Linked DNA regions of Methylibium petroleiphilum PM1. Each later gene encodes a partner of the first gene's protein in a complex. Links are inferred from orthologs where the notes say so. Each region holds a gene or a part of one and is shown in the gene's direction. Other genes may lie near its edges.

Region 1 (10,563 bases):
ACGACACCCAGGTGTTCGAGTTCACCTCGCTCGAGCACACCCAGAAGAACAAGATGATCCTGGCGGTGAAGCGCGAGCACCCGAGGGCCGCCGAACCGCTGCGCGAGCAGGTGCGCGCGCTGAAGGACTACTACGGCGTCCAGGAGCAATGCCTGGAGACGCTGCTGGCGACCGACCGCGCGGAGGCCGCGCCGCAACCCGGCAGCGCCGGCTGAACGGCCCGCAGCGGCGCGCCGCTACAGCAGACCCTCCGCCAGCGAACGCGTCACCTCGGCGGCCGGCAACGCGAGGCAGCCGCTCGCGTTCTGCCCCGACCACAGCGGCGAGAAGTCGCCGCTGCCCTGCTTCTCGGCGTGTGCGCGCAGCGGCGCGATCGCCGCGGTGGCCAGCGGGAACGCGGGCGCGGCCGGGTTCATCGGCCCCAGCTCGCGCATCACACGGTTGACGATGCCGCGCGCGGGCCGGCCGGTGAACAGGCGCGTGAGGGCCGTGTGGCGCGCGGCGTCGCTCTGCAGCGCGGCGCGGTGCAGCGCGCTGGTGGTCGCTTCCGGGCACAGCAGGTAGGCCGTGCCCACCTGCACGCCGGCCGCGCCCAGGGCCAGCGCTGCGGCCACGCCGTTCGCATCGGCAATGCCGCCGGCCGCGATCACCGGCACGCGCACCGCCCGCACCACCTGGGGCAGCAGCGCGAAGGTCCCGAGCTGGGCGCTCAGGTCGTCGGACAGGAAGTGGCCGCGGTGGCCGCCGGCCTCCAGGCCCTGGGCGATGACGGCGTCGACCCCGTGGTCCTCGAGCCAGCGCGCCTCGTCGACCGTGGTGGCCGACGCCAGCAGCTTCGCGCCCCAGCGCCGCACGCGCACCATCAGCTCGGCCGACGGGAGCCCGAAGTGGAAGCTCACCACCGGCGGCTCGAACTCGGCCAGCAGCTCCGCCTCCTCGGCACCGAACGCGCGTCGCCCCGGGCCCGGCGGGATGGCCGAGGCGTCGATACCGAACTCGCGGTAGTACGGCGCCAGCGTGGCCCGCCAGTTCGCCTCGCGCTCGCTGCTGGGCACGGGCGGTGCATGGCAGAAGAAGTTGACGTTGTAGGGGCGTGCGGTCCGTTCGCGGATCGCGGCCAGCTCGCTGCGCAGCGCGTCTGCGCCCAGCATCGCGGCCGGCAGCGAGCCCAGCCCGCCGGCGTTGCTGACGGCGACGGTCATCGCGCCGACCTGCACGCCAGCCATCGGCGCCTGGATGATCGGCAGCTCGGTGCCGAGCAGGGCGAGCAGTTGGGAGGTGGCAGCGCTGGACATGGTGTCTCCTTGCGGTCGGTAGGCGGTGGGCGCTCGGCCGCACGCGCGTCGGGTGGCGCCGTGGTGCGGGAGAAAGCGGCCCCTCAGTGAGTCTGCAGGAAGCGCAGCACGCGATCGTTGATCGCATCGGGCCGCTCGACCCAGAAGAAGTGGCCCACGCCGTCGATGCGGTCGACCTCGGAGCCCGGGCCCAGTTGGCCGAGCATGGCCTCGGCCGCCGCCGCGTCGAGCGCGATGCAGCCGTCGTCGTTGCCGTGCAGGTAGAGCGTGGGCTGCGGCACCGGCCGGCCCAGCACCGCGGCATGCTCGTCGGCCCAGGCCGGCGTGCCGAAGCGCTGCGGAGCGAAGAAGTCGCGGTAGTAGCCCAGCGCCGCGTGCAGGTGGGCCGGGTCGCGCAGGCAGGCCTTCACGTGCGCCATCTCCGCCGCAGGCTCGTGGCCCGGCGACCAGTCGCGCCACAACTGCTCGAGGAAGGCCAGGTCGTTCGCGGCCACCCAGCGTTCGGCGATGTCCATCTGGAACAGCCAGAAGTAGAACGAGCGCTTGAGCTGCGGGTAGCGCGACGCGATCGCCCCGAACACGCGGAAGTGCGGCACGCTGCCGATCACCGCGCGGCGCCAGCGCGCGGGCTCGGCGGCCAGCGCACCGTAGGCGGCGAAGGCACCCCAGTCGTGGGCGATCAGCACGGCGTCACCGGCGCCGCCCAGCGCCTGGTGCAGCGCGTTGGGATCGTTCGCCAGCGCGCGGCTCGAGAAGTCGCCGTCGGCCGGCACCCCGGTCGGCGCATAGCCGCGCATGAAGGGTGCCACGGCGCGGTAGCCGGCCCGGGCCAGGCGCGGCAGCAGATGGCGGTAGGTCCAGGGCGAATCGGGAAATCCGTGCAGGCACAGTGCCAGTGGCCCGCTGCCGGCCTCGAGATAGTGGAACTGCAGGCCGGCGGCGCGCACGCTGCCGCGCCGGAATTCCGAGGCTGCCTGTTCGTCCATTGCGTTCTCCTTCCCGGCGCCCACGGATGCGCTTCCCGGGCCCCGACGTTCAGCGGAAGGCCGCTTCCATCTCGCGGCGGAACTGCACCGCCTCGCTGCGGGCATCGAACTCCACGTCGTTCCATCCGACCGGCCGCCCGTCGGCGATGTCGCGCTTGAGCCTGACCTTGTGCGCCAGCCCCAGCGGCAGGTAGCCGCCGGCCAGCGAGGTGGCCGCCGGCATCAGCTTGCCGTAGACGGTGTAGCCGCCCTCGCCGTCGAGCACCTCGCCGGCACGCAGCGCGCGCTTGGCGGTCGCCACCACGTCGCCGCGCCATCCGGTGGCCGCGCCGGTCGCCTCGCGGCGCAGGCCGGCGCTGGCCACGCTGATGCCGAGTTCCAGGCCGATCAGGTGGAAGGGCTTGTACATCGACGAGTACTCGCCGCTCGGGTCGGTGACAAGGCCGTACTCCTTGAAGCAGCGGCGCACGTACTCGCTGTCGGCCGCGAAGGTGACGTAGACGCCCCAGCGCAGGTCGCGGAACACCGGGCGGCCGTCGCGCTCCAGCGAGGAGATCACCTCCACCTGGCCGCGGTGCTGCAGCAGGCCGCCGTCGGCGCGCGGCTTGAGCAGGCGCGCCAGGTCATCCACGCCGCAGGGCGGGAAGGCCAGCCCGTCGTCGGCCGGTGTCAGGCCGCAGGCGTTGGACACCGCGGCCATCTCGATGGCGCTCTTGGTGCCGTCGAGGAAGCTGTTGAACATCTGCGCGTTCATGCCGCCCGCCCTGGCGTCGTCGGCGCTCAGGCCGTAGTGGTTCCACACCGTATCGGGCGTGCTGGCGTGGTAGCTCGGCAGGTACTTGGTGCCCTTGCCGGCGGCCACCACCTGGAAGCCCGCAGTGCGCGCCCAGTCGACCATCTCGCAGATCAGCGCCGGCTGGTCGCCGTAGGCCAGCGAGTAGACGATGCCGGCCTCGCGCGCCTTGCGCGCCAGCAGCGGGCCGGCCAGCGCGTCGGCCTCCACGTTGACCATCACGATGTGCTTGCCGTGCCGGCAGCACGCCAGCACGTGGGCAATGCCGGCGGCCGGCGAGCCGGTGGCGTCGATCACCACCTCGACCGCGTCGCTGGCGATCACGGCCGGCGTGTCGTCGGTGAGGCAGGTGCTGCCGCTGCGATGGGCGTCGTCCAGGGTCTTCGCGCCGAGCCGGTCCTCGTCCCAGCCTACCGACAGCAGCGCCGCCTTCGCGCGTGCCGGGCTCAGGTCGGACACCGCCACCAGGTGCAGTCCGGGGGTGCGGCGCACCTGACTCAGGAACATGGAGCCGAACTTGCCGGCGCCGATCAGGGCCACCCGCAGCGGGCGGCCGTCGGCGGCGCGCTGCGCGAGCATGGCGTGAAGGTTCATGGGGCGTCTCCTGTCGAGGGTGTAGCGGGTGGAGCGCGCTCCGTCGGGGAAGTTCAGCCGCCGTACAGCGGCGCCTCGCCGGGCGGTCGCGTCTTGAAGCGCTTGTGGACCCAAAGATACTGCGCCACGTGCTCGCGGATGCGCTCCTCGATCCAGCGGTTCATGCGCAGGGTGTCGGCCTCGGCATCAACGGTCGGGAAGTCGTCCCAGGGCTCGAAGAAGCGCACCCGGTAGCCGCGTCCGCCGGGCAGCATGTAGGCGATGACCGGCTGCACCTTCATGCCCAGCAGCCGCGCCATGCGCGACGGCGCCAGCAGCGTGGCGGCCGGCACGCCGAAGAAGGGCACGAAGGCCGCATCCTTGGCGCCGAAATCCATGTCGGGCAGATTGAAGAAGCCCATGCCGTCCTTGATGGCGCGCATCAGCGGCTTGGCGGTCTCGTTGCGCGCGAAGATCCTGGCGTTGCCGTAGCGCAGCCGGGCGCGTCGCAGCGCTGCGTCGAACACCTTGTTGCTCTGCGCCTGGTAGATGGAACAGCCGGGCCGCGCCACGAACAGCTGCACCGCGGCGCCGGCCACGTCGAGGCCCATGAAGTGCGGCACCAGCCACATCACCGGGCCGTCGTGGGTATCGGCGAAGCTGGCCGGCCCCTCGATGTGCATCAAGCGACGCAGGCGGGCCGGCGAGGCATACCAGAGCAGGCCGCGCTCGAGCAGGCTGCGGCCCAGCCAATGGAAATGCTCGCGCGCCAGCGCCTGGCGCTGGTCTTCGGTCCAGGCCGGGAAACACAGCGCGAGGTTGCGCAGCGCGATGCGCCGGCGCGACCCGGCCACGTGCCACAGCAGCCGCCCGAGGCCGCGGCCCAGCGCGGCGAGGATCGGCAAGGGCAGCCAGTGCAGCAGCCACAGCAGGAAGAGAACGAGGCGCATGTCAGTCGTCGGCGCCGGCGACACCGCCGGAGCGTGGTTGCTTGTAGCGGTGGTAGCCCCACAGGTATTGCTGCGGGCACTGGCGGATCAGGCCTTCCATCGCGCGGTTGATGGCCGCGGCGGCCTCGGCCGGGTCGGCGGGCAGCGGCTCGCCGAGCTCGCTGACGCGCACCCGGTAGCCAGCGCCGCCGGGCAGGCGCTCGCCCCAGATCAGCAGCAGCGCCGCACCGGTCTGCTGCACCAGGCGCGCGGCCAGGGTCATCGTGTAGGCCGGCTGGCCGAAGAACGGCGCCCACACGCCCAGGCCCTCGGGCGGTACCTGGTCAGGCAGCAGGCCGACGACCTCGCCTCGCTTGAGCGCGCGGATCATCTGGCGCACGCCACCCAGCGTGGCGGGCGCGGCATCGAGCCCGGGCCGGCGGCGCGCCGCCTCGACCAGCGGGCGCAGCCAGGGCTTGCGCGCCGGGCGGTAGAGCACCGTCATCGCGCCGCGGCCGGCGCCGTAGTGCTCGGCATACGACTGCCCCACGACCTCGAAGCAGCCGAGGTGGGGCGTCAGCATCACCAGCCCGCGACCGGCGGCCTGGGCCCGTTCGATCAGTTCGCCGCCCTGCCACTGCACCGTCATCGGCAGCGCGGCCTCGGGCGGGCGGGCCCACAGCGGTGGCAGCTCGGTGAGCATGCGGCCGGCCGCGCCGATGGCCTGCCGCGCCTGCGGCCACGGCACGCCGGCGAGCGCCACGTTGGCGCGGAAGCGGCGCCGGTAGTCGCCCGAGGCGGCATAGACCAGCCAGCCGATCGGCGCGCCGAGGCCGTGCAGCAGCCACAGCGGCCAGCCGGACAGCACGCGCATCAGGGTCGTCAGGAATCGGCTCATCGAGGGTCGTTAGAATTGTGGCGTCGCCGAGTTACGGAACTACTTGCGGGGCGATTGCAGGGCCGGTCGGGTCTGCCGGGTCGAAGGACCCAACAAACCGCTAAAGCGTTCGCCGCTCCTCCCGACCCGGGCCGGCAACGCGAGTTGCAATGGATCGATTGATGGAGTTTAAGAGTGGCCAACGACTTCCTTTTCACCTCTGAGTCCGTCTCCGAAGGGCACCCCGACAAGGTGGCCGACCAGATCTCGGACGCCATCCTCGATGCGATCTTCGCGCAGGACCCGCGCTCGCGCGTGGCGGCCGAGACGCTGACCAACACCGGCCTCGTGGTGCTGGCCGGCGAGATCACGACCAACGCGCACGTCGACTACATCCAGGTCGCGCGCGACACGATCAAGCGCATCGGCTACGACAACACCGAGTACGGCATCGACTACAAGGGCTGCGCGGTGCTGGTGGCCTACGACAAGCAGAGCAACGACATCGCGCAGGGCGTCGACCAGGCCAGCGACGACCACCTGAACACCGGCGCCGGCGACCAGGGCCTGATGTTCGGCTACGCCTGCGACGAGACGCCCGAGCTGATGCCCGCGCCGATCTACTATGCGCACCGCCTCGTCGAGCGTCAGGCGCAGCTGCGCAAGGACGGCCGCCTGCCCTTCCTGCGGCCCGACGCGAAGAGCCAGGTGACGATGCGCTACGTGGACGGCAAGCCGCACAGCATCGACACCGTGGTGCTGTCCACCCAGCACAGCCCCGACCAGAGCGAGACCGCGAAGAAGATGAAGGCCTCGTTCACCGAGGCCATCATCGAAGAGATCATCAAGCCGGTGCTGCCCAAGGAATGGCTGAAGGACACCAAGTACCTGATCAACCCGACCGGCCGCTTCGTCATCGGCGGCCCCCAGGGTGACTGCGGCCTGACCGGCCGCAAGATCATCGTCGACACCTATGGCGGCGCCTGCCCGCACGGCGGCGGTGCGTTCTCCGGCAAGGACCCGACCAAGGTCGACCGCTCGGCCGCCTATGCCGCGCGCTACGTGGCCAAGAACATCGTCGCCGCCGGCCTGGCGCGGCAGTGCCAGATCCAGGTGGCCTACGCGATCGGCGTGGCGCGGCCGATGAACATCACGGTCTACACCGAAGGCACCGGCGTGATCCCCGACGACCAGCTCGCCAGGCTGGTGGCCGAGCACTTCGACCTGCGCCCCAAGGGCATCATCCAGATGCTCGATCTGCTGCGCCCGATCTATGAGAAAACCGCAGCCTACGGCCACTTCGGCCGCGAAGAACCCGAGTTCAGCTGGGAGAAGACCGACAAGGCGAACGCGCTGCGAGCAGCGGCCGGGCGTTGAGCCCGGCAGGCGCGTAGCGCCTCGTTCGCCTTGGGGCGAAGTTCATGTCGCGCAACGACGTGAACGCAGACCACAAAGCTGCGGCGCAGGCTCACTTCGCGCCAGCGAAGTGAAGGGCCTCCAGGCCCGTGCCGCAGCCAGAAGAATCCTCGGCGCAGCCGCTGACAGGATGCAGCGGCCGTCCAGGCCGTGGCGACCCGACGCTGCGGCCAGACCGGCTGTCCCGCAGCCATCCCGCCGGGGGCAAGCCCCCAGGGAGTCGCCCTGACTGCGACCGGGCTATTCGGTTCTGCAAAACAGGAACGGGCCGGGCCGATCGCGTAGCCTAATGGGTCGACACGCCGTCCGATGAGCAACCCCCTCCGCAACGCCACCTTCCGCCAGCTCGCCGCCTTCAACGCGGTCGCGCGGCTCGGCAGCGTGTCGCGCGCGGCCGACGAGATGCACCTCACGCAGCCGGCGGTGTCGATCCAGCTCGGCATCCTGGAAGACGCGGCCGGCACGCCGCTCCTGCGGCGCAGCGCGCGGGGGGTGAAGCTCACCGAGGCCGGCGAGCTGCTGGCCGGCTACGCCAGCCGCATCCTCGACCTGTGGGGCGAGGCCGGCGACGCGATGGCGGCGCACTGCGGCGACATCGCCGGCCTGCTGCGCATCGGCGCCGTGACCACCGCCGAGTACCTGCTGCCGCCGCTGCTGCTGGAGTTCGTGCGCGAGCACCCGCAGGTGAAGGTGAAGCTGCAGATCGGCAACCGCGCCGACGTGGTGAACCAGCTCGCCGGACAGGACATCGACCTGGCCATCATGGGCCGCCCGCCCGCCGAGCTGAAGACCATCTCCGCCGCGTTCGCGAAGCACCCGATGGCCTTCGTCGCCGCGCCGTCGCACCCGCTGATGACCACGCCCAAGCCCGGCCTCGCTGCGCTGAACCAGGCCAACCTGCTGGTGCGCGAGCGCGGCTCCGGCACGCGCACCACGGTCGAGCAGTTGTTCAAGGACGCCGGCGTGTCGCTGACCATCGGCTCCGAGATGTCGAGCAACGAGGCCATCAAGCAGATGTGCGCGGCCGGCTTCGGCGTGGCCTTCCTCTCCTTGCACTCCTGCGTGCTGGAGCTGGAGACCGGCATGCTGGCCATCCTGCCGATGCCGGACTGTCCGATCGAACGCGACTGGCACGTGATGCACCTGGCCGGCCGGCCGGTGCCCGCCGCCGCCGCCGCCTTCGAGCAGTTCCTGCGCGTGCATGGCCAGGCCTGGATCCACTGGCGGCTGGAGCACATGCGGCGCAAGAGCGCCGCGGCCGGGGCACCGGCCGTGAGCGCTGCCGCCGCGGAGCCGACCGTCCCGGCGCGCAAGAAGGTGGTGCGCAGCGCGGCGTGACCGAGGCAGCCGGGCGCGCGTCCCCGCGCCGCCTCAGCCCTTGGCCGCCGCGCTGATCGAATCGGCCTTCGCGAGCAGCGCCTCGGCCATGCGGATGCTGGCGATGTCGATCAGGCGGCCGTCGAGCGAGACCGCGCCGCGGCCTTCCTTCGCGGCCTGCGCCATCGCCTCGAGGATGCGGCGCGCCTTGGTCACCTCGGCCTCGGACGGCGTGAACACCCCGTTGGCCAGCTCGATCTGCGACGGGTGGATCGCCCACTTGCCCTCGTAGCCCAGCACGGCCGCGCGGTTGGCCGCGGCCCTGTAGCCGTCGGGGTCACCGAAGTCGCCGAACGGGCCGTCGATCGGGCGCAGGCCGTAGGCGCGGCAGGCCACCATCATGCGGGTCTGCGCGGCATGCCAGGGGTCGGTCCAGAACGCCTGGCGGTTGCCCTGCTCGTCCTTGTCGGTCAGCACCACCGAGTCCTTGTTCACGCCGCCGATCACCGTGGTGCGGGCGCGCGTCGACGCGGCGTAGTCGGCCACGCCGAAGCTCATCGCCTCCAGCCGCCGGCTCGACTGAGCGATCGCCTCGACGTTGGCCATGCCGAGCGCCGTCTCGATCAGCACCTCGAAGCCGATGCGCTTGCTGCGCCCCTTGGCGTTCTCGATCTGCGTGACCAGCATGTCGATCGCGTACACGTCGGCGGCGACGCCGGCCTTCGGGATCAGGATCATGTCGAGCCGCGGGCAGGCCTCGACGATGTCGACCACGTCGCGGTACATGTAGTGGGTGTCGAGGCCGTTGATGCGGATCATCATCGTCTTCGTGCCCCAGTCCACCTCGTTGAGGCCCTGGATGATGTTCTTGCGCGCCTGCGGCTTGTCGTCGGGCGCCACCGCGTCCTCGAGGTCGAGGAACACGATGTCGGCGGCCGACGCGGCGGCCTTCTCGAACATCGCCGTGTTGGTGCCAGGCACGGCCAGCTCGGAGCGGTGCAGGCGCGGCGTGGCCTGGTCGATGATGGTGAAGCTCATGGCAGCAAGTCCTCGATGATGGAAAAGGGGAAAGCGGAGAAAGGCAGTGGGTCGCCCGACGCGTCAGCCGGTGGCGCCCAGGCCGGCGGCCGCGCAGTTGATCGACAGCAGGAAGGCGGTGCGCACGTCGTCGTCGCCGCCGTCGCGCAGCGCGCGCAGCAGTTGCACCTGCTCGCGGCTGACCTGGTTCATGGTCTGCAGCCGGCGCGCCAGACGGCGACGCAGCTGCGGGAAGCGCTCGGCCACCTGCCTGCCGCCCGACACCTTCAGCACCATCTCGCAGGTGAGGCGGTACTCGCGCTCGATGGCCTGGAAGATCGGCTCTCGCACCGCCGGGTCGGCCACCAGGCCGGCGAACTCGCGCGCGATGTCGAGGTCGACCGTCAGCAGCGTCTTCTCCACCTCGTCGATCACGGTGCGGAACAGCCGGCCCTCGTGGAACATGCGCTGCAGCAGGTCGAGCCCGCGCGCCTTGCGCACCTCGACGAAGGCCGCCAGCCCGCTGCCCAGGCCGTACCAGCCGGTCAGCATGTGGCGGTTCTGCGTCCACGCGAACACCCAGGGGATCGCGCGCAGGTCGGCCAGCGTGCGCGCCTGCGTGCGCCGCGCCGGCCGCGAGCCGATGTTGAGCAGGGCCAGCTCCTCCAGCGGGCTGGAGCCCTGCAGGTAGGCGAGCAGGTGCTCCGACTCCATCAGCTGGCGGTAAGCCGTCCACGACACGCCGGAGATCGCCTCCATCGCCTCGTCGAACTCGTGCTTGGGCACCAGCGCGGACTCGCGCTCGGACAGCAGCACGTGCTGCAGCACCGACGACGCGAGCAGCTCCACCTGGTAATGCGCGGTGCCGCGGTTGGCGTACTTGTACGACACCACCTCGCCCTGCTCGGTGCTGCGGAAGCCGCCGCGGATCGAGCCCGCGGGCAGCGCCGCGATCGCGCGGCCGGTGGGCGCGCCGCCGCGGCTCACCGAGCCGCCGCGGCCGTGGAAGAAGGCGATCTTGACGCCGAGATCCTCGCCCAGCCGCGTCATCGTCGCCTGCGCCTTGCTCAGCTCCCAGTTGGCGGTGAAGTAGCCTCCATCCTTGTTGGAGTCCGAGTAGCCGATCATCACCTCCTGCACGTTGCCGTGCAGGCGCAGCGAGCGCTGCACCAGCGGCACCGCGAGCAGCTCCTTCAGGATGGCCGGCGCGCGCCGCAGGTCGGGAATGGTCTCGAGCAGCGGCACCACCGGCAGCGTGCAGCGCTCCACCGCCTGCGCATCGTTGAACAGCCCGGCATGCTTGGCCAGCAGGTAGACGCCCAGCACATCGGTGGCGCTGTGGGTCATGCTGAGGATCAGC
Region 2 (10,464 bases), 3.0 Mb from region 1 along the record:
CGCGCAGCTCCTCGTCCCAGACCTGGGCCCCGGCCGGGTCGATGAAGTTCATGCTCTTGCTCATGACCAGCAGGTGGCGCGGCGCGGCGGGCGCCGCGCGCAGGTGGTGCAGGGTGTCCGACACGTGCTGGGCGGCGCCGAAGTAGACCGCCCCCTCCATGCGCAGCAGCTTGAGCTGCGGGCACTCCGGCAGCGCCTCGGTCTGGCCGTCGAGCACGACGAAGGGGCGGTCCGGCGCCACGGAATCGAACCCCATCGTGCGCATGGCCGGCCGCGCCGTGCGTTGCAGGTAGCTGCTCAGCGACAGGATGCTGCCGAGCAGTATCGCGATCTCGAGCCTGAGGCTCACGGTGGCCACCGCGGTGGCCGCAGCGATCGCGAAGTCGCTGCGTTCTAGCCGCATCAGGCGCCGCCAGCCGGGCAGGTCGAGCAGGTTCCAGGCGACCGGCAGCAGCACCGCGGCGATCGCCGCGTTCGGGATCAGCGCCAGCAGCGGGGCGCTCACCAGCACCAGCAACAGCAGCAGCCCGGCCGAGAACACCGAAGCCAGTGGCGTGCGCGCACCGGCCTCGAGGTTGGGGATCGAACGGTTCAGCGATCCGCAGGAGACATAGGCGGAGGTCAGGCCTCCCACCACGTTGGACAGGCCCTGGCCGAGGAACTCGCGGTTGGCGTCGATGCGCTGGCCCGAGCGGGCGGCCACGGCCTTGGCGATCGAGATCGACTGGGCGAGCGCCACCAGCGTCAGGGCGAAGGCGATGCTGACCAGGTCGCGCAGCCGCGAGATGTCGATGTCGGGCCAGTGCCAGCGGGGCCAGGGCAGCGGCACCTCACCGATCTGCTCGACGTGCCAGAACGTGCCGTCCTCATGGCCGGCGTTCAGCAGCACCGCGACCAGCGTGCCGGCCGCCAGCCCCAGCAGAAGCGCGGGCCAGCGCCGCTGCCAGTGCCGCACGGCGAGCGTGACCGCGAGGGCCACCACGCCGACGACCAGCGAACCGAGGTGCACCACCTCGAGCGGCCGCTGCCAGAGGGCCTCGAGCATCGGCCTCAACCCGGTGCCGGAACTCATGCCCAGCAGGTCGGGCAGGGCATGCAGCGCAATCAGCACCGAGGCGCCGGCGGTGAAGCCGAGCAAGGCCGCCGGCGAGATGAAGTTGGCGATGCTGCCCAGGCGCAGCGCGCCGATCAGGGTCTGCATCACGCCGACCAGCAGCGTGACGGTCAGCGCGAGCTCGATGTAGTCGGGGCTGCGCACCCAGGCGAGCGGCGTGAGCATGGCCGCCAGCGCCAGCGAGTTCGCGTTCGTCGGCCCCGACATCACGTGAAGGCTGGAGCCGAACAGCGCCGCGACGATGCACGGCAGGATGGCGGTGGCCAGGCCGTACTGCGGCGGCAGGCCGGCGAGCGAGGCGAAGGCGATGCCCTGAGGCAGTACCAGCACGGCGCCCAGCAGGCCGGCCAGCAGGTCGGCGCGCAGCGTCTCGCGCGACACGAGCCTGACCCACGGACCGAAGCAGCGTTGTAGCCAGGGCGGGCCGGCAGCCGGCGCAGCGGGTGAGGACATGCCGAATGATAGAAGCCGTTCCGGCCCCGCCGAGGGGCCGTGTCGCGGAGCAGAACGCGATGCGATATCGCGCGGCCCACCGTGTGGCCCAACTCGCTGCGTTGCACAATGTCCCGCACCGGGCGACGAATTCGACCTGGCATCCCGCCGGCCGACGTTCCGCCTTTCGCCATGGAGAGCTGAGCAGCATGACGCAGATTCCCACGCTCGAGACCGCGACCACGTCGAGGATCCACATGATCGGCGGCGAGAAGGGCGGTGTCGGCAAATCGCTCGTGTCGCGTCTGCTGGCGCAGTACCTCATCGACCACGAGGTCCCGTTCACCGGCTTCGATACCGACCGTTCGCACGGCTCGCTGATGCGCTTCTATGCAGGCTACGCCTCGCCGGTGCTGGCCGATCGCTACGAGGCGCTGGATGCGATCGTCGAGGCGGCCATCGAGGCCCCGGGCCGCCGTGTGCTGGTCGACCTGGCAGCGCAGACCCATGATCCTCTGGTGAAGTGGATGGATGAGTCGGGCGTGCTGGACCTGGCCGACATGTCCGGTGTCGCCATCCACTACTGGCACGTGATGGACTCCGGCAAGGACTCGGTCGATCTGCTCAAGCGCCTGCTCGACCGCTTCGGCCGGCGCCTGCGCTACGTGCTGGTGCGCAACCAGCTCCGCGGCGACGACTTCAGCCAGCTCGAGAAGTCGGGCGAACAGGATCGCGCGCTGGCACTGGGCGCTCGTGTGATCACGCTCAAGCGCCTGCACGACTCGGTGGTGCAGAAGATCGACGCCAGCAACAGCAGCTTCTGGGCCGCGCGCAACTCGCCCGGCAGCGAAGGCCCGAGCCTGGGTCTGATGGAGCGCCAGCGTCTCAAGCTCTGGCTGAACCACGCCTTCAGCGAGATCGAGACGGCGGGGGTCTGACCGCGGCGGCCCGCCGCAAGTCGGGCCTTCGTCACGCTCCGGGCGCGGCGCTATTGAAACGCCGTGAGCGACCCCTATAATCTGTCGCTAGCACTCGCGCAGACTGAGTGCTAACAAGCCGGAGACGGCATCATCGTCTCTGGCTGCGCAATTGTGAGCTTGCGCTAACTGCGCGAAACAAGTCCGTAGATATTCGATACCCATCAAGGAGATGCGATGAAACTTCGTCCTTTGCACGATCGCGTGATCGTCAAGCGCCTCGAACAGGAAACCAAGACCGCTTCGGGCATCGTGATCCCCGACAACGCCGCCGAGAAGCCCGACCAGGGTGAAGTGCTGGCCGTGGGTCCGGGCAAGCGCAACGACAAGGGCGACTTCATCGCCCTGAACTGCAAGGTCGGCGATCGCGTGCTGTTCGGCAAGTACAGCGGCCAGACCGTCAAGGTCGACGGTGACGAACTGCTGGTGATGCGCGAGGAAGACCTCTTCGCCGTGGTTGAAAAGTAAATCGCGTGCGATTTGCTTTCGTCGCAGGCTGACTTCGCGCAGCGAAGTCAAGGCCCCAAGGGTCGGCCGTAGACAGAAGAATTCCCCGGCGCGAGCCGGCAAATCAGATTTCGGAGAATACAAATGGCAGCTAAAGACGTCGTTTTCGGAGGTGAAGCCCGCGCGCGCATGGTCGAAGGCGTGAACATCCTGGCCAACGCGGTCAAGGTGACGCTGGGCCCGAAGGGCCGCAACGTGGTGCTCGAGCGTTCGTTCGGCGCCCCGACCGTGACCAAGGACGGTGTGTCCGTGGCCAAGGAAATCGAGCTGAAGGACAAGCTCCAGAACATGGGCGCCCAGATGGTCAAGGAAGTCGCTTCCAAGACCTCGGACAACGCCGGTGACGGCACCACCACCGCCACCGTGCTGGCCCAGGCGATCGTGCGCGAAGGCATGAAGTACGTGGCCGCGGGCATGAACCCGATGGACCTGAAGCGCGGCATCGACAAGGCCGTCGTGAGCTTGGTCGAGCAGCTGAAGAAGCAGTCGAAGCCGACCACCACCAGCAAGGAAATCGCCCAGGTCGGCACCATCTCGGCGAATTCGGACGACGACGTCGGCCAGATCATCGCGTCGGCGATGGACAAGGTCGGCAAGGAAGGCGTCATCACCGTCGAAGACGGCAAGAGCCTGAACAACGAGCTCGACGTGGTCGAAGGCATGCAGTTCGACCGCGGCTACCTGTCGCCCTACTTCATCAACAACCCGGAAAAGCAGAGCGCGGTGCTCGACAACCCGTTCGTGCTGCTCTACGACAAGAAGATCAGCAACATCCGTGACCTGCTGCCGACGCTGGAGCAGGTGGCCAAGTCGGGCCGTCCGCTGCTGATCATCGCCGAGGAAGTCGAAGGCGAAGCGCTCGCGACGCTGGTGGTCAACACCATCCGCGGCATCCTGAAGGTCGTGGCCGTCAAGGCGCCGGGCTTCGGTGACCGTCGCAAGGCGATGCTCGAGGACATCGCGATCCTGACCGGCGGCAAGGTCATCGCCGAGGAAGTCGGCCTGACGCTCGAGAAGGTCACGCTGGCCGACCTGGGCCAGGCCAAGCGCGTCGAGGTGGGCAAGGAAAACACCACGATCATCGACGGCGCCGGCGCCGCGGGCGACATCGAAGCCCGCGTCAAGCAGGTGCGCGTGCAGATCGAGGAAGCCACCAGCGACTACGACCGCGAGAAGCTCCAGGAGCGCGTGGCCAAGCTCGCCGGCGGCGTGGCCGTCATCAAGGTCGGTGCCGCCACCGAAGTCGAGATGAAGGAAAAGAAGGCCCGTGTCGAAGACGCCCTGCACGCCACGCGTGCCGCGGTGGAAGAAGGCATCGTGGCCGGCGGTGGCGTGGCGCTGCTGCGCGCCAAGCAGGCCGCCGGTGCGATCAAGGGCGACAACGCCGACCAGGACGCCGGCATCAAGCTGATCCTGCGTGCGATCGAGGAGCCGCTGCGCATCATCGTCACCAACGCCGGTGACGAAGCCAGCGTGGTGGTGAACGCCGTGCTCGCCGGCAAGGGCAACTACGGCTACAACGCCGCCAACGGCACCTACGGCGACATGATCGAGATGGGCATCCTGGACCCGACCAAGGTGACCCGCACCGCGCTGCAGAACGCCGCCTCGGTGGCCGCGCTGATGCTGACGACGGAAGCCATGGTCGCCGAGTCGCCCAAGGACGACGCGCCGGCCGGCGGCATGCCGGGTGGCATGGGCGGCATGGGTGGCATGGGCATGGACATGTGATGTCCCGCCGGCCTCCCACGGGAGGCCGGCCGCCTGGGCTCTGCCCAGAACCGCGTCAGCAAGGGCCGCAGAAATGCGGCCCTTTTTCATGCGCGTTCGGCGAACGCTCCCGGGATAATCGGGCGCATGGATGTCTCGCCGCTGCTGCAGCGCTACCTCGACAGCTGTCTCGCGGAGGTGCCGCGCTGGATGAGCCGGGTCGCGAACGAGGCCCTGCAGGCGCTGCACGCACCGACCACCCGCAGCGCGCTGCGCGAACTGCCGGCGCGCCCGCGCGACGACGCCGAGCTGGCCCTGCGTCACAACCATCCGCTGTGGGCGCGTCGCGTCGGTGAGTTGCTGGGTTCGCGCTGGCGCAGCGAGATCGAGGCCGGCGCGCCCGACGCGGGCGCGACGCTGTCGCCGCGTCCGGCCTGGTCGGCCGAAGCGCTGACGCTGGTCGACGAAGCCGAGGCCGAAGAGAACATCGAGCTGCTGCGCGCGGTGCAGCTGGTCGACCACGCCGCCGAGCACGAGCTGCACGAGCTGCAGTCGCGCACAGCGACGCTGCGCGGCCAGGACGCGGTGCGCGCGACCTCCAACCTGCTGCGGCCCGAGCTGCTGGTGCGGGCGGTGTGGGACGCCAGCGAGGTGCTGGGCCTCGGCGCACCGGCCCGCAAGGCACTGATGCGCGCCAGCGGCGAGCCGCTGGCACAGGCGCTGAAGCAGGTCGCGATCGACGCCGGCCGGCGCCTGGCCGACTGGGGGGTCGGCCAGGCGGCCTGGAAGGCCAGCTCCACGCCGGCGGCACGGCGGGTCGCGCCGCCGAATTCCGGCTACGACCTGACGCGTCCCGGCGCACTCGACAGCCTGCGCAGCCGCCTCAGCACGCGCTACGCGAACATCGACGGTGCCACGCGCGCCGGTCCGATGGACGAGGCCGATTCGCTGCAGCAGCTCGACCGCAATCTGGTGCATGTGCTGGCGCGGCGACCGCTGGGGATCCAGGGCGCCGACCGCCTGATGGCCCGGCTGCCCTTCCTCGAGGCGGCCGGCCGCCACGACGACGACCGCGAGATCATGCTGCTGGTGGCCCACCTGAGCGGCGCCGTGCTCGACGACGCGCTGCTGCCGCTGCCGGTGCGTTCCACGCTGGCCAGCTTGCAGGCACCGTTGCTGCGCGTGGCGCTGCGCGAGCCCCGGGTGCTGGAGGATCACTCGCACCCGATCTGGCAGATGATGATTCGGCTCGCGTCGCACACGGCCGGCTTCCAGGACGACGATGATCCCCGGCTGTGCGCGTTGCTGCTCGACGTCGAGGTGCTGTTCACGCGCCTGCAGGCGGCCACGCCGGCGATCGCGGTGCACGCGCAGGCGCTGACCGCGCTCGATTCGCTGCTGGTCGGCGAGCTCGACGCCGAGCGGCGTGAGGCCGCTGCGCCGATCGCCAAGCTGCAGGCGGCCGCGCGGCGCGTCACGATGGTCGAGGCGCTGCGCCGGCAGGTGCGACTCGAACTGCAGGACGCGACCTCGCCGTGGCGCATCGAGGGCAGTACGCCGGCCCGCCCGGCCGCGGCGGTGGTGCTGGACGAGACGCTGCAGCACTTCCTCACCGGGCCGTGGCCCGAGGTGCTGGCGCATGCCCTGATCAACGACGGCGAGCAGGCCGACACGACGCGCGGTCTGCTGGCCGTGGTGCCGGATCTGCTCGCCAGCCTTGCGCCGCTGCGCAGCGAGGACGACCGTCGCCGCCTGGTGGCCGCGGTGCCGGGCCTGGTGCAGCGACTGCAGCAGGGCATGGCGCGCATCGCCACACCTCCCTCGCAACGCGATGCCGTGCTGGCCACCCTGATGGCATGCCACACCGACCTGTTGCGGCCGATCGGGAGTGCGGCGGTGTCCCTCACGCCAGAGGAAATCGTGCGCCGGATGCGCGAGGAAGAACTGCCGGACGAGCCAGCGCCGCGCACGCCGGCCGGCGACTCGATGTTCGACATCGCGACGCTCGACACCGTGCCGGCGGCGCTGATGCCCGAGGCGCCGGTGGCGGGCGCGCGCGGCTGGCTGCAGCACCTGGCGGTCGGTACCTGGTGCCGGTTGGTCGCCCGCGGCGACTGGACCGTGGCGCGCGTGTTGTGGGTCGACGAGTCGCGCGAGCACTGGCTGTTCAGCGACGCCGAACTCGGACTCACGCACGGCCTCACGCGGCGTGCGCTCGAGCGCCTGGCCGACGGCGGCCTGGCCGGGCCACTGGAGCAGCGCAACCTCATCGAGCGCGCCGTCGACGCCCTGATGGCGCCGCCGCGCGGCCGCGACACCACGTTGGGCTGAGGCGCGGCGTCATCGCGCCACCGTCGCGGGGATCGTGCGAGAGCCCCGCACAATCCCGGCATGTACCGCATCCGCGTCCTGTCGTCGCTCCGGGGAGGCTTGATCGTTGCGATCGTCGCAGCGGCGGCAATGGCCGAGGCGGGCGGCATGTCACCGTCGCCACTGCCGGCCGCCGCGTCTGCCGCCTCCGCCCCGGCCGCGGCCCGTGCCGCGGCACCCGAGCCTCGATCCTTGCAACCCGCGGGGCGGCCGCGCATCGGCCTCGTGCTGTCGGGTGGGGGAGCGCGCGGTCTCGCGCACGTCGGCGTGCTGAAGGTGCTGGAGCGCGAGCGCATCCCGATCGATGTGATCGCAGGCACCTCGATGGGCGCGATCATCGGCGGCTTGTATGCGAGCGGCATGAGCGCCGAGTCGCTGGAGCGCGAGCTGCTCAAGGTCGACTGGGACCAGCTGTTCGCGACCCGCGTCGCGCGCCGCGAGCTGTCGCAGCGGCGCAAGGAGACGGACTTCGAGATCGCCTCGGCGCTCGAGATCGGCCTGCGCGACGGCGAGCTGCGCGTGCCGATCGGCACGCTGTCGAGCCGCGGGCTGGAGTCGCTGCTGCGCCGGTACACGCTGCCGGTGCGTGCGGTGCGCGATTTCGACCGCCTGCCCACGCCCTTTCGTGCCGTCGCCACCGACATGGAGAACGGTCAGCCGCTGGTGCTGAAGGAGGGCGATCTGGCGCTTGCGATGCGATCGAGCATGAGCGTGCCCGGCGTGTTCGCACCGACCGAGATCGAGGGGCGCATCCTCGGTGACGGCGGGCTGGTGAACAACCTGCCGGTCGACGTGGCGCGTGCGATGGGCGCCGATGTCGTGATCGCCGTCAACATCGGCACGCCGCTGGGTGCGCGCGACACGCTGGGCTCGCTGATCGGCGTGACCACGCAGATGATCAACATCCTGACTGAGCAGAACGTTCAGCGCAGCCTGGCGACGCTGGGCCCGCGCGATCTGCTGATCGCGCCGCAGCTCGGCCTGCTGAGCTCGGCCGACTTCGCGAAGGCCATGGAGCTCATCGAGCTGGGCGAGCTGCAGACGGCCCAAATGGTGCTGCAGCTCGAGGCCTATGGCGTCGATCAGGCCAGCTACCAGAGCTGGGCGCAGGCGCGGGCGCGGCCCGGTCTTCCTCAGCCCGTATTGGAGTTCGTGAAGTTCGACGGCAGCGAGGTCACGCGGCCGGAACGCTTCGCCGAGCAGCTCGAGACCCGTCCCGGCAAGCCCTTCGCCGCCGATGCCGCCGAGCGGGACGCGCGCCGCCTCGCGGCCAGCGGCGACTACACCCGCGTCGACTATCAGTTGCTGCGCACCGGCAGCGGCGACGACGGCGTGGTGTTCAACCTCGAGGAGAAGTCCTGGGGGCCGAACTACTTCCGCTTCGGGCTCGGTCTGTCCACCGACTTCAGCGGGCGCAGCAGCTTCAACGTCAAGATCGCCCACGTCTGGCGCTGGCTCGACGAGGTCGGCAGCGAGTGGCGCAACGTGGTCGAGATCGGCTCGCGGCCGGGCTGGTCCACCGAGTGGTACCGCCCGCTGGGCTGGAACACCTCGCTGGGCCACGATTGGTTCATCGCCCCGACAGCCAGCGCCGACCGCCGCGAGGTCGTCACCTACGCTGGTGCCGAAGGGCCCGAGAGCGGTCGCTTCCGCCGCAGCAGCCTGCGCCTCGGCGTCGACCTCGGCCAGCCCTGGGGCGAGTTCGGCGAGCTGCGACTCGGACCCTATCTGCAGCGCTGGGATGACAAGACGCTGATCGTCAGTCGCGACTTCGCCGCGCCCGGCGGCGGCACCGAGCGGCGCGAGATCGGCCTGCGTCTGCGGGCCATCGTCGACCAGCTCGACTACGCCTTCTTCGCGCAGGAGGGCTACCGGCTGGTCGGCGAGCTGGCCGGAGGGCGTGTGCGCAGCGGCAGCGATGCCGGTGAAGCCGAGCGCGACTTCAGCCGCGTCGAGGCCAACGTGAATGTCGCCACCACCTGGGCCGCCAAGCACACGCTGAACTTCTACGGCAGCACGCTGTTCGCCGGCCGCTCGGCGCCGCTGGGGCGCGGCCTGTATGCGCTCGGCGGCTTCCAGAATCTTTCGGGCTACGAACCGGGCCAGGTCGAGGGCAACTACCTGCTGTTCGGTCGCGCCAGCTACTACTACCGGCTGACCCCGCCTGCACTGACCCGTGGCTTCTTCGCCGGCTTGTCGTTGGAGGCTGGCAATGCCTGGGCCGAACGCCGCCAGATGAGCCTCGGCGACCTGCGCACCGGCACGAGCGTTTTCCTCGGTGCGGATACCGGGCTGGGCCCGCTCTATGTCGGCGTGGCCTACGCGCCGCGCGGCGACACCGCGGTCTACCTGCTGCTCGGCCGCCCCTGAGCGGCGGCGGCCGGTTCAGCCAGCCGGCGTCGATCCCGGCGCCGGCTCGCCGTGCGCCCAGGTGTGCAGCACCTGGGCGGCATCACCGACACCGCGCCGGCTCAGTGCCGAGAACAGCGCGAGGCTCAGGTCGGCGTCGTCGGTCGCCAACTGGCGAAGCACCCCCTGCGCGGCAGCGAGCGCGGCATCGGCCTCGCGGCGGTTGAGCTTGTCGGCCTTGGTCAGCAGCACCAGCAGCTTGATCTCTCCGGTGCCGACGCGCGGCGCCACGAAGGCCAGCAGCTGTTGATCGAGTTCGGTGAAGCCCAGCCGGGAATCGACCATCAGCACCACGCCCGACAGGCTGCGCCGCGTTTCCAGATACTCCGCCATCACCTGCTGCCAGCGCAGCTTTGCTCCGCGCGCGACGGCCGCGTAGCCGTAGCCGGGCAGGTCGGCGAACAGCGCGTCGGGCGCATCCTTCGGGCCGAGCGAGAACAGGTTGATGTGCTGGGTGCGGCCGGGCGTCTTCGAGGCGAAGGCCAGGCGCTTCTGCTGCGTCAGCAGGTTGATCGCGGTGGACTTGCCGGCGTTCGAGCGGCCCACGAAGGCAATCTCCGGCAGCTCGTTGACCGGCAGGTGTTCCATCCGCGCGGCGGTGGTGAGAAAGCGGGCGGTGTGGGTCCAGGCCAGCGCCACTTTGGCGGGGTCCGGGACCGCCGGAGTGGGCGAGTTCATGCGGCATTGTAAAATCGCTGGTTAGCCGACGGGTCTGACCCGTTCGCCACCCACTCCTCCATTGCTCGCCCATGAAGTCTCTCCTGTCGTTCCTGTTGGCCGCCGCCCTCGTGACCCCGGTTCTGGCGGAGGAGGCCAAGGCGCCTGCCAAGCCCGACCTCAAGAAGGGCGAGGCGATCTCCACTGCGGTGTGCGCCGCCTGCCACACCGCCGACGGCTCGCGCGGCAGCCCCGCCAACCCCATCCTGGCGGGCCAGCATCCCGAGT

Evidence for each region.
Region 2: the proteins of metK (region 1) and groL are in contact, whole or in part, in a cryo-EM structure (PDB 8P4O), measured with the Escherichia coli proteins. The link is inferred for Methylibium petroleiphilum PM1 from one-to-one orthologs.

What each region holds. Positions count from the first base shown.
Region 1 is NC_008825.1:3,450,974-3,461,536, forward strand. What follows is about bases 4,766-7,739. They hold metK (methionine adenosyltransferase), read left to right. Parts: upstream 4,766-5,648; coding sequence 5,649-6,830; downstream 6,831-7,739. Other genes in these bases: MPE_RS16415 (lysophospholipid acyltransferase family protein), read right to left, coding at 4,766-5,474; MPE_RS16425 (LysR family transcriptional regulator), read left to right, coding at 7,179-7,739. Outside these bases: MPE_RS16390 (class I SAM-dependent methyltransferase), read left to right, coding at 1-215; MPE_RS16395 (NAD(P)H-dependent flavin oxidoreductase), read right to left, coding at 237-1,295; MPE_RS16400 (alpha/beta fold hydrolase), read right to left, coding at 1,379-2,281; MPE_RS16405 (NAD(P)H-dependent oxidoreductase), read right to left, coding at 2,331-3,668; MPE_RS16410 (LpxL/LpxP family acyltransferase), read right to left, coding at 3,722-4,597; more of MPE_RS16415, read right to left, coding at 4,599-4,765; more of MPE_RS16425, read left to right, coding at 7,740-8,207; MPE_RS16430 (HpcH/HpaI aldolase/citrate lyase family protein), read right to left, coding at 8,241-9,224; MPE_RS16435 (phosphoenolpyruvate carboxylase), read right to left, coding at 9,288-10,563. UniProt on the Escherichia coli protein: Catalyzes the formation of S-adenosylmethionine (AdoMet) from methionine and ATP.
Region 2 is NC_008825.1:460,703-471,166, forward strand. The notes cover bases 2,563-5,437. They hold groL (chaperonin GroEL), read left to right. Parts: upstream 2,563-3,114; coding sequence 3,115-4,761; downstream 4,762-5,437. Other genes in these bases: MPE_RS02135 (co-chaperone GroES), read left to right, coding at 2,701-2,991; MPE_RS02145 (DUF1631 family protein), read left to right, coding at 4,888-5,437. Outside these bases: MPE_RS02125 (SulP family inorganic anion transporter), read right to left, coding at 1-1,567; MPE_RS02130 (P-loop NTPase family protein), read left to right, coding at 1,756-2,484; more of MPE_RS02145, read left to right, coding at 5,438-7,071; MPE_RS02150 (patatin-like phospholipase family protein), read left to right, coding at 7,132-9,480; yihA (ribosome biogenesis GTP-binding protein YihA/YsxC), read right to left, coding at 9,496-10,197; MPE_RS02160 (c-type cytochrome), read left to right, coding at 10,269-10,464.